3 regions of the Cobetia sp. PDI-23MA genome follow, and region 3 is predicted to be linked to each of the others. Evidence: predicted binding sites of a transcription regulator. Region 3 holds the regulator's gene; each other region holds the start of a gene.
What was found. Region 3 encodes PhoB, which activates phosphate uptake and scavenging genes when phosphate is short. Its sites were predicted from a motif close to TGTCATANNNNTGTCANA; they were not measured.
Positions count from the first base shown of each region.

Region 1: the regulator PhoB is predicted to act here: its motif matches at 2,314-2,331, upstream of AC5WNJ_RS01905 (CYTH domain-containing protein).
Region 2: the regulator PhoB is predicted to act here: its motif matches at 1,186-1,203, upstream of AC5WNJ_RS06585 (putative 2-aminoethylphosphonate ABC transporter substrate-binding protein).

Region 1 is NZ_CM183352.1:411,448-414,707, forward strand. Features, by position in the region: gene AC5WNJ_RS01900 (ion transporter) at 1-949, opposite strand, end outside; gene AC5WNJ_RS01905 (CYTH domain-containing protein) at 1,101-2,111, opposite strand; gene AC5WNJ_RS01910 (TIGR00153 family protein) at 2,583-3,260, shown strand, end outside.
Region 2 is NZ_CM183352.1:1,529,077-1,532,336, reverse strand. Features, by position in the region: gene AC5WNJ_RS06590 (putative 2-aminoethylphosphonate ABC transporter ATP-binding protein) at 1-7, opposite strand, end outside; gene AC5WNJ_RS06585 (putative 2-aminoethylphosphonate ABC transporter substrate-binding protein) at 70-1,116, opposite strand; gene AC5WNJ_RS06580 (UTRA domain-containing protein) at 1,262-1,975, opposite strand; gene AC5WNJ_RS06575 (putative quinol monooxygenase) at 2,138-2,347, opposite strand; gene aldA (aldehyde dehydrogenase) at 2,777-3,260, shown strand, end outside.
Region 3 is NZ_CM183352.1:3,928,082-3,931,341, forward strand. Features, by position in the region: gene AC5WNJ_RS16735 (chorismate--pyruvate lyase family protein) at 1-59, shown strand, start outside; gene ubiA (4-hydroxybenzoate octaprenyltransferase) at 127-1,017, shown strand; gene phoB (phosphate regulon transcriptional regulator PhoB) at 1,241-1,930, shown strand; gene phoR (phosphate regulon sensor histidine kinase PhoR) at 1,938-3,260, shown strand.

The DNA.
Region 1 (3,260 bases), 480 kb from region 3:
CAGTCTCCGGTTCTGGTTCTGGTTCCGGCTCGCGCGGGTCGCGGGTGTCCTCGTCCAGCCAGGTGCCGCAGAACTTGCAGTACTTGGCGTTGCGATCATGGCCTTCGCGACCACAGCCCGGGCAGGCTTCGTCGCTGGTCTGCTGCATGCGCAGGCCGTTGAGAACCTCGGCCGAGAACACCCCGGTGGGCACGGCAAGGATCGAGTAGCCGAGAATCATCATCAGTGCCGAGATGAACTGCCCCAGCGGCGTGATGGGCGCGATATCGCCATAACCCACCGTCGTCAGCGTCACCACGCCCCAGTAGAGCGCCTTGGGGATGGAGGTGAAGCCGGCCTCGGGTGGCTCGATCAGATAGATCAGGGCGCCGAAGACCGTGACCAGGCTGAGCACGGTGATGAAGAACAGCAGGATCTTGCGCCGGCTGCGCGTCATGGCCTCGACCAGCATGCGGCCCTCGCCGACGAAGGCCATCAGACGCAGCACGCGGAACAGGCGCAGCACACGCAGCACGCGCACCACCAGCAAGGCCTGGGCACCCGGAATCAGCAGCGACAGCCAGGTGGGCGCGATCGACAGCAGATCGAGCACGCCGTAGAAGCCCTTGGCCCAAGTGCCGGGATGCTTCAGGCAGTAGAGGCGGACGGCGTATTCCAGCGTGAAGATGATCGTGAAGCCCCACTCCATGATGCGGAACAGCTCGCCGTATTGCGCATTCAGCGAGGGCACGCTGTCGAGCATCACCACGGCGACACTGGCGAAGATCATCAGGATCAGACCGATATCGAAGGCCTTGGCCGCCTTGGTGTCGGATTCGAAGATCCAGTGAAACAGCCGCGCGCGCAGACGGCCCGTGGCGGGCTCGTAGTCGCTGGGGTGCGAGGGTGACGCTGGGGGGCTTTGCGGCGTGCTGCCATATTCATTGGCAGGGCCCTGGCGTTCAGGCATGCAGGCTTCCTTGACGGGCGTGATGACGCCGGATGAATGTCAGGGCGTATCGGGGATGTCTCAGTGTGTGACCTTCAGTGACTGCCCGGCCGTTGTCCATCAGCCAGTGGTCTAGCGCCTGGTGGCTGGGCAGTCAGTGTCGTGCCGAGATTCAGCCGCGCAGCGTCGCGAGCAGTGACAGGCTGTGCTGGCCGAAGTCGCGAGTCGCCCAGTCCTGTGAGGCGTCGCCGTCGCTGCTTTCCAGCGCCTCGACCAGCGCCACCGCGTGGATATGGCCGGGATGCTGACAGGCGGCCAGCCGTGATGCGAGGGCCGACAGGGCGGCCAGCGCATGCGCGTGCCACTTGAGGTCGTCTTTCGCCTGTCGGTCGGCGTGGGCATCGAGTGCATCAATGGCGGCGGACAGCAGCGCGCCGGGGTCAGTGGTATCCAGCGTCTTCTCATGCCATTCGCCATCACGCAGCGCCGCGCCGCGCTTGGCCTTGCTGGCATCCGCCGGACGCAGTGCCAGGTGGCTGGCCAGCGAATCCGCCAGCTGCCAGAGCACGGCTTCTCTCACCTCTGGGGCGAGGTCTTCGCCGCCGGTCAGCTCGAGCTCGATTTCCTGGATGGTCACTTCGCGACCACTTGCCTTCACCGCGCCAAGGTCCAGCGCCATCTCGACACCGACGATGACCTGCTCGTCGCTCAGATTCTCGTCGCTGCATGTCGCCTTGACGTCGAGCTGCCAGGCATGACGCTCGAAATCGGTGCTGAAGCTGGGCGCGAGCGCACTCAGCAGCTGCTCGCGGGCGCCGTCTTCCAGCGCCTGCAAGGGCGGCAGGCCACGCAGGCCGTCGAGGTCGAGGCCGGTCTGGCCCTCGGGCAGCTCCCATTCCCATTCGCCGCGAGAATGCAGTCCGCCATGACTCTCGCCGCTGGTCTTGAGCGTCTGGCGCAGGGCCCCCGTGCTGTCGGCATTCTTACCACTCTGGCGCAGACGCAGCGCCATGCGCGCACGCTCCAGCGCATGCTCGGGGGTGTCGAAATAGGTGTTGGCCAGCCAGCGCCGCCTGGGGGTGACCGTTGCCAGCTCTGCAATGCCCGTCAGTGTCTCCAGAATGGCATCGCGATCAATGACGGGGTGAGACAGTGCCAGTTTGAGTTCGATTTCCTGCGCCATGATGGGCACTCCCTGTACGGATGAAAGAAGACGGATGCTGACGGATGATGGTGACAGCGGCGCCAGGACCGCAGAGCCTCCGGCAAGCATGGTGCATGGTGATCGAGGCTCATGCCTCTCATGCTCGCGCCTGGCCCGCGGCAAGGCAAGCACAGGAGGGGGGAGGCCATGCGGGTATCGGCTGTCGGCACAATCACATTTATATGACAGAATGATGACATTGAGGTGACAGCAATTGCCTGTCGTCACGTCCTTGGTTATATTACGAACAGTGGATAAAGCCAGCGACCACGGGTCCTGCCGCTACATGACAATCTCTCCTCTGGAATCCTTCGTGTTCCCCCGCACTGCCGCTGTTGTTACGTAAATGACAACAGCAAGGCGGTATCATGACGTTACGATGAAAGTTATGTGATCGTCACAAAGGCTTTGCTACACTCCGCGCGTCAATCCTTAACGCCGACGGCCACTATGGTAACGACCAACCCTTTCTCTTCGATGTTCGGGCGCTCGCCTTTCAAGGCGCTGCACACCCACATCATCAAGACCGACGAGTGCGCCCAGCACTTGCTGACCTTCTTCGACGCCTGCGAGCAGGGTGATTGGGAGCAGGCAGCCAGCATTCGCAAGACCATCAGTGGTCTGGAGCGTGAAGCGGACGAGTTGAAGACGCAGCTGCGCCTCAACCTGCCCAACTCGCTGTTCCTGCCGGTCTCGCGCTCCGACCTTCTCGAGCTGATCCATGTCCAGGATTCCATCGCGAATGTCACCAAGGACATCGCCGGGATCATGCTGGGTCGTCATATGCAGATACCCACCGCACTGGTGCCCGCCATGGGTGAGTATCTCAAGACTGCGGTCGAATCGGTCTGCCAGGCGCGTCGTGCGTTGGGTGAACTGGAAGACCTCGTCGAGTCCGGTTTCGGGCGCAACATGAGCGAGCTGGTCGACAAGCTGATCAACGAGCTGCATGAGCTCGAGAAGCAGTCCGACGAACAGCAGATCGCCATCCGCCAGACCCTGTTCTCGCTGGAAGCCAGTCTCCCGCCCGTCGATGTGATCTTCCTGTACAAGATCATTGATTGGGTCGGCGATGTGGCTGACCAAGCGGAAAAGGTCGGTACCCGACTGCAGATCCTGATGGCGCGC
Region 2 (3,260 bases), 1.6 Mb from region 3:
GAGACATGCGAGAAACTCCCGACCCCGGCGCAAGGCGCCGGGGCAATGACGAAGGTGGCTGGGCGTGACTTACTGACTGTCGGACTTGCCGTCGTAACGGCGCTGCCATTCGGCGAGCACTGCATCCCGCTGGTTGGCCGCCTTGGCAAAGTCAGCCTCGATCATCATCTCGGTGATGTTGGCCGGATAATGCTCGATCGGCTTGGCCACCCCCGGATAGGCCACGACCGCATAGCCTTCGTTGTAGAGTTCATTGGCCGGCTTGGACACAGCCCAATCCATCAGCGTCTGCGCTGCCTCACGCTTGTCGGTGCCCTTCATGATCGCCGCGGCTTCCATGTCCCAGCCCAGCCCTTCCTCGGGGAAGACCAGGTCCACCGGTGCGCCCTGTGCCTTGAGGCGCGCGCCTCGGAAGGCGAAGGACACACCGACCACGGCCTCGCCGGAACCGGCCAGATTGCAGGGCGCGGAGCCTGAGTGGGTGTAGCGGGCAATGTTGTCGTGCAGGCGGTCCATGTACTCCCAGCCGCCCTCGTCACCCCACAGCTGCAACCAGCTGGCGACATCCAGATAGCCGGTACCGGAAGAACTCGGGTTGGGCATGATCACGTGGCCCTTGAACTCGGGACGCGTGAGGTCTTCCCAGGACGTCGGCTTGGGCACTCCCAGTCGCTCACCTTCGACGGTGTTGTAGCAGAGCGAGGCGACCCAGGCGTCCATCCCGACCCAGGACGGGTCCTGGCCATCACGGTAGGCGGGGTCGACGAACTTGGTATCCAGCGCCTCGACTCCCTTGGGGGCATAACGCGACAGCATGCCTTCCTTCTCGAGCACCAGCAGGCTGGTCGCGGCCAGGCCCCACACCACATCCGCCTGCGGGTTGTCCTTCTCGGCAAGCAATCGTGCGGTGATCACGCCCGTGGAGTCGCGTACCCATTTGATGTCGATATCCGGGTGCGCCTGCTGGAAGCGCTCGGCATATTTCTGCAGATCATCGGACTCCACCGCGGTATAGACGGTGAGCTCGGTGGCCGCCTGGGCATTGAGGGAAACGACCAGACCAACGGCACTGGCCAGCAAGGAACGGGTGAGGAAGGAACGGGTCAAGAAGGACATCGGGACTCTCCAACGCTTGGAATGAATGGCTCTCGCCATCTGGTATATACCAAGAGTATGAGCGGGCCGAATGACACCCCCGTGACAGTCAGTTGAAGGCCCAGTGAAACAGTGTTACCTCATATAGTGTCCCTGCAGCGCGGGTTCAGGGCTTGTTCTTGAGCGTGACGGTGATGCACAGCGCATTGTGCAGCCAGCGCTCTTCGTCATAGCCGATGGGACGATGCTGCTCATCGAAGGTGGCCCGACGCACGGTCAGCCCGGGGCTGCCCATGGCGACCCCCAGCTCCCGGGCGGCCTGCTCTCCCAGCGACTCGGAGTAGAAGCGCAGCTCACGGTGGGCCAGCGTGAGGCCGTAGCGCCCACGCAGCTCCGCCCACAGTGACACCCCGAACTGGCCCTCCTCGAGCAGCCCCGGGGCACGCTCCGGCACCACCCACATCGACTCGCTGAGCACGGCTCGCTCATCCACGAAACGCCGGCGGCGAATATGATAGAGCGGTGTCTGGGTCGCCAGGCCCAGCGCTTGAGCAGCCGGTGGGTAGGCCTGAACATCGGTCAGCAGCACTTCCGTGCGTGGCCGCCGCCCCTGCGCCGTCACATAGTCATTGAAGCCGGAGTCACGCGTGGGGTCGTAATCCAGCCGCGGCGGCGACACGAACCACCCACGCCGATTGCTGCGATGAATGCGCCCTTCCCCCTCCAGCTGCCCCAACGCCTGACGCAACGTCACGCGCGTGGTATCGAAGCGCTCGGCCAGCACGCGTTCAGAAGGCAATCGCCCCTCTTCAAAGGCATCAGGGTCCTTCAGCTGTTCGCGCAGGCGATCGGTAAGGTGGAGGTAATACGCATCACTCATGACGAGGAGTCCTGACCAAAGATGAAGAGGGTTGCCACTACCGGGTAATAACATGGCGCCGCTTGCCCCGCCGGCGAAGAAAATGCCCGGGACTCTGCGCCGACAAACGGCTGGATGCTCCAGAAACTATCACATTCGCGTGACTCGCACTGGCCTGCCAGCTTATGTGCCGCTGACGCTGCAGGATTTCATGACAGCCGCCTGGTTGAGCTCACAGGCGTGGATGGCGGTGGGAGAATCCTTGGCCGCGAAGAAACGCATTTCCAGCATCCCCGGTTCAGCCGCTGAGCCCAGCTTGTTGTCAGCCAAGGCCTGCTTGAAGGTATTGAGTTGTTCGGGCTTGACGTCAAATTTCACGATCAAGGTGAGCATGGAGATGCCCCTTATAGTCAATGGTTGTCATCGGCCCAACGGCAAGAGCTGTTGCGTCACGTGGCAGCAGGCCTGTCTCGGGAAGTGACTGACACTATCTTTCGCTGCCTAGCTGAAAAACCCGCGGCACGGAGAAAGACTTTCAATGAAACCTTGAACAAGGAAACGTTGGAGTACCCGGCAACAAGGCTGACCAGTTGGTGCTGAACGCACTGCCAGGACGCTGATTTCCCTGTTTCCAGACTGATGGCCATGGGTAGGCAATGGCGTACGAAATCATCTTCACGCCATTCCCACCAGCAGTACTCTCCCACCCATAACTCCCGCAAAAAATTCTATATACGGAAATCTATTTCTACATGTGAAAAACAATTTGACACCTTTGACGTCACTTCATAGCCTGTAGGCCAAATTCAGGAGGAGTGATGCATGCGCACTGACAAGAACTTCATCAACAACGAATTCGTCGCCTCATCCCAGGGCGAGATGATTTCGGTCTACAACCCGGCCACCGAAGCACTGGTAGGTCAGGTGCAGGCAGCAACCACTGACGAAGCGCTTGAAGCGGTGAGCATTGCGGCCAAGGCTCAGAAGGGCTGGCGTGCCAAGACCAGCACCGAGCGTGCCGGCTACATGCACAAGCTTGCCGAGGCTTTGATGACGCGCAAGGATGCCATCGGCCAGGCATTGGCAGATGAGTCCGGCAAGAGTCTGGAAGACGCCACCAATGAAGCCGTCTACGCCGCCGACATCACGCGCTACCACGCCGAGTGGGCACGTCGTATCGAGGGCGAGATCGTCCCCAGCGACACCCCCAATGAAAGCCTGCTGCTGCAGCGTGAGCCCATCGGCGTCGTGGCCTGCCTGATTCCGTTCAACTACCCGGTCTTCACCCTGCTGCGCAAGATCGCCC
Region 3 (3,260 bases):
AGGTGCTGGTGCAGGAGGGCTTCACGCCAGCCTTCCAGCACGCGCTGCAACTGGCCTGAGCCGTGCGGCCGACTGGCCTCGTTTCCCTCTCTTCCCTTGCCCACTACCACCCGCCCAGGAGCCCCGATGACCGCGTCATCCACTTCCGCCGCTTCGCGTCCTTCCAGACTGGCCGACTACCTCGCCCTGACACGGCTGGACCGCCCCATCGGCACCTGGCTGCTGATGTGGCCGACCCTGTGGGCACTGTGGCTGGCGGCAGATGGCATCCCCGAGCGCACGACCCTGCTGATCTTCATCGCCGGGGTCTACCTGATGCGCGCCGCCGGCTGCGTCATCAACGACTACGCCGATCGCCATTGGGACAAGCATGTCGAGCGCACGCGAGACCGGCCGCTGACTTCGGGTCGCATCTCGGAGCGCGAGGCGCTGACGCTGTTCGGGGGGCTGGTCGCGGCCGCCTTCGTGCTGGTGTGCTTCACCAACCTGACCACGGTGCTGCTGTCGATCGTCGCCGTGCTGCTGGCGGCCAGCTACCCGTTCATGAAGCGCTTCCATCATCTGCCTCAGGTAGTGCTGGGCGCCGCCTTCGGCTGGGCGATCCCGATGGCCTTCGCCGCGACGCTGGAGGAAGTGCCGACCTACGGCTGGTGGCTGTTCGCGGCCAACCTGATGTGGACGGTGGCCTACGACACCGCCTATGCGATGGTCGATCGCAACGACGACCTCAAGGTGGGCATCAAGTCCACCGCCGTGCTGTTCGGGCGGGCCGACAAGCTGATGATCGGCCTTCTGCAGCTGGGCATGCTGGCGGTATTGATCGGCATCGGCCTGCACCTGGCGCTGGGCATCTTCTACTGGCTGGGGCTGGCTGCCGCCGCCGTCACCTTCGTCTGGCAGCAACGTCTGATCCGTGAGCGTGAGCGTGCGCCCTGCTTCCAGGCGTTCCTCAACAATCATTGGACGGGGCTGCTGATCTTCGCCGGTATCGCCCTGGCGACCTGGCCGATGAGCTGACGCCTGCATAAACATTCGCATTATTTAATTTAAAGCGATCCCTGCCCTCTGTTGCTCCCCAGCCCACGGTTCATGCCTGCCTGCCGCGCCTCCAAGGCGGCTGGCAGGCTTGCGTGCAAGCTGCCATGCTGGCGGTTGTCATCTGGTTGTCATATAAGCGGGTTGTAATCGTCATCGACTTGTCATTCTGGCGCGTGCGCCGACTGCTGCATGGGATCTAGCGATGAGCTCCAAGACCGTACTGATTGTCGACGATGAATCCTCGATTCGCGAGATGATCGCCGTTGCCCTCGAAATGGCGGATTACCGCGTGCTGGAGGCAGACAATGCCCAGGACGCCCACGCCATCGTCGTCGATGAAAAGCCCGATCTGCTGTTGCTGGACTGGATGATGCCGGGCACCAGTGGCCTGGAGCTCGCGCGGCGTCTCAAGCGTGACGAGACCACCTCGGAGCTGCCGATCATCCTGTTGACCGCCAAGGGCGAGGAAGACAACAAGATTCAAGGCCTGGAAGCCGGCGCCGACGACTACATCACCAAGCCCTTCTCGCCGCGCGAGCTGGTCGCCCGTCTCAAGGCCGTACTGCGTCGCACCACTCCCAAGGGGGTCGAGGAGGCGGTGGAAGTCGAGGGCCTGATGCTCGACCCGGCCAGCCACCGCGTCACCGCCCACGGCAACTCGCTGGATGTCGGCCCGACCGAATATCGCCTGCTGCAGTTCTTCATGACGCATCAGGAGCGTGCCTACACGCGCAGCCAGCTGCTCGATCAGGTATGGGGCGGCAACGTCTATGTCGAGGAGCGCACCGTGGACGTGCACATCCGTCGCCTGCGCAAGGCGCTGGGCACAGGCCATCAGCATCTGATCCAGACCGTCCGCGGCACCGGTTACCGCTTCAGCGCTCAGGCCTGAGGGATTCATGCGCTATTGGACCAACGAGCTATGGCGCCTCGGCTACCTTGCCGGTGGCTTCGGCCTGATCGGTGGCCTGCTGGGCCATCTGGGCTGGGGCCTGGCACTGGGCCTTTCGCTGTATCTGTTCGTCCATCTCAAGCACTTGAAGAGCCTCTATACCTGGCTGATCACCAATCCCCATGAAGAGCCACCACCCGGCGATGGCGTGTGGGGAGACCTGCTCGATCGTCTCTACCGCTATCAGAAGGGCCAGCGCCAGACTCAGGAGCGACTGCGCAGCATCCTCAACCGTATCCAGGAATCCTCCGAGGCCATGCGCGACGGCCTGGTGATGCTGGACAACCACGGTGACATGGAATGGTGGAACAGCGCTGCCGAGCAGCTGGTCGGTCTCAAGGCCAGCCACGACCGCGGCCAGCACATCACCAACTATCTGCGTGACCCCGTCTTCATCGACTACTTCAATCGGCTGGCCTACCGCGAGCCGCTGACGCTGCAGTCGCCGCTGTCTGACAACCTGACGCTGCAGATTTCCATCACCCTGTTCGGTGACAACGAACGTCTGGTCATGCTGCGTGATGTCACCCGCCTCTATCGTCTTGAAGAGATGCGCCGCGACTTCGTGGCCAATGTCTCCCATGAGCTGCGCACGCCGCTGACGGTGCTGGCCGGCTATCTCGAGACCTACTCCGATTACGCCGATGACCTGCCACCGCGCTGGCAGCGTGGGCTGGGTCAGATGAAGAGCCAGACCGACCGCATGCAGCACCTGGTCGAGGACCTGCTGACCCTGTCACGCCTGGAAACCGACGAACTGTCCGACGACGGTCGCTGTATCGACATGAGCGCCCTGCTCGGCCATATCCGCGACGACGCCGAAGGCCTGTCCCAGGGACGTCACACCTTCTCCATCGAGGCCGATGCCAGCCTGTCTCTGCGCGGTGAGGAGCAGGAACTGCGCAGCGCGATCTCGAATCTGGTCTTCAATGCGGTGCGCTACACCCCCGAAGACTGCCATATCACCCTGCGCTGGAAGGCGGATGACCAGGGCCTGCTGGTCGAGGTGGAAGATGACGGGGACGGCATCGACCCGGTCCACCTGCCGCGCCTGACCGAGCGTTTCTACCGCATCGACAAGGGCCGCAGCACCGCCACGGGAGGCACCGGTCTGGGGCTTGCCATCGTCAAGCATGTGCTGATTCGCCATCAGGGCCATCTGGAGATCGACAGCCACCCCGGCGAGGGTGCGCGCTTCCGCTGTCACTTCCCCGACGAGCGCGCCTGTCAGGCGAGTGCTCCCCAGGCCAGCAGTGCGCTAGCCCAGTGA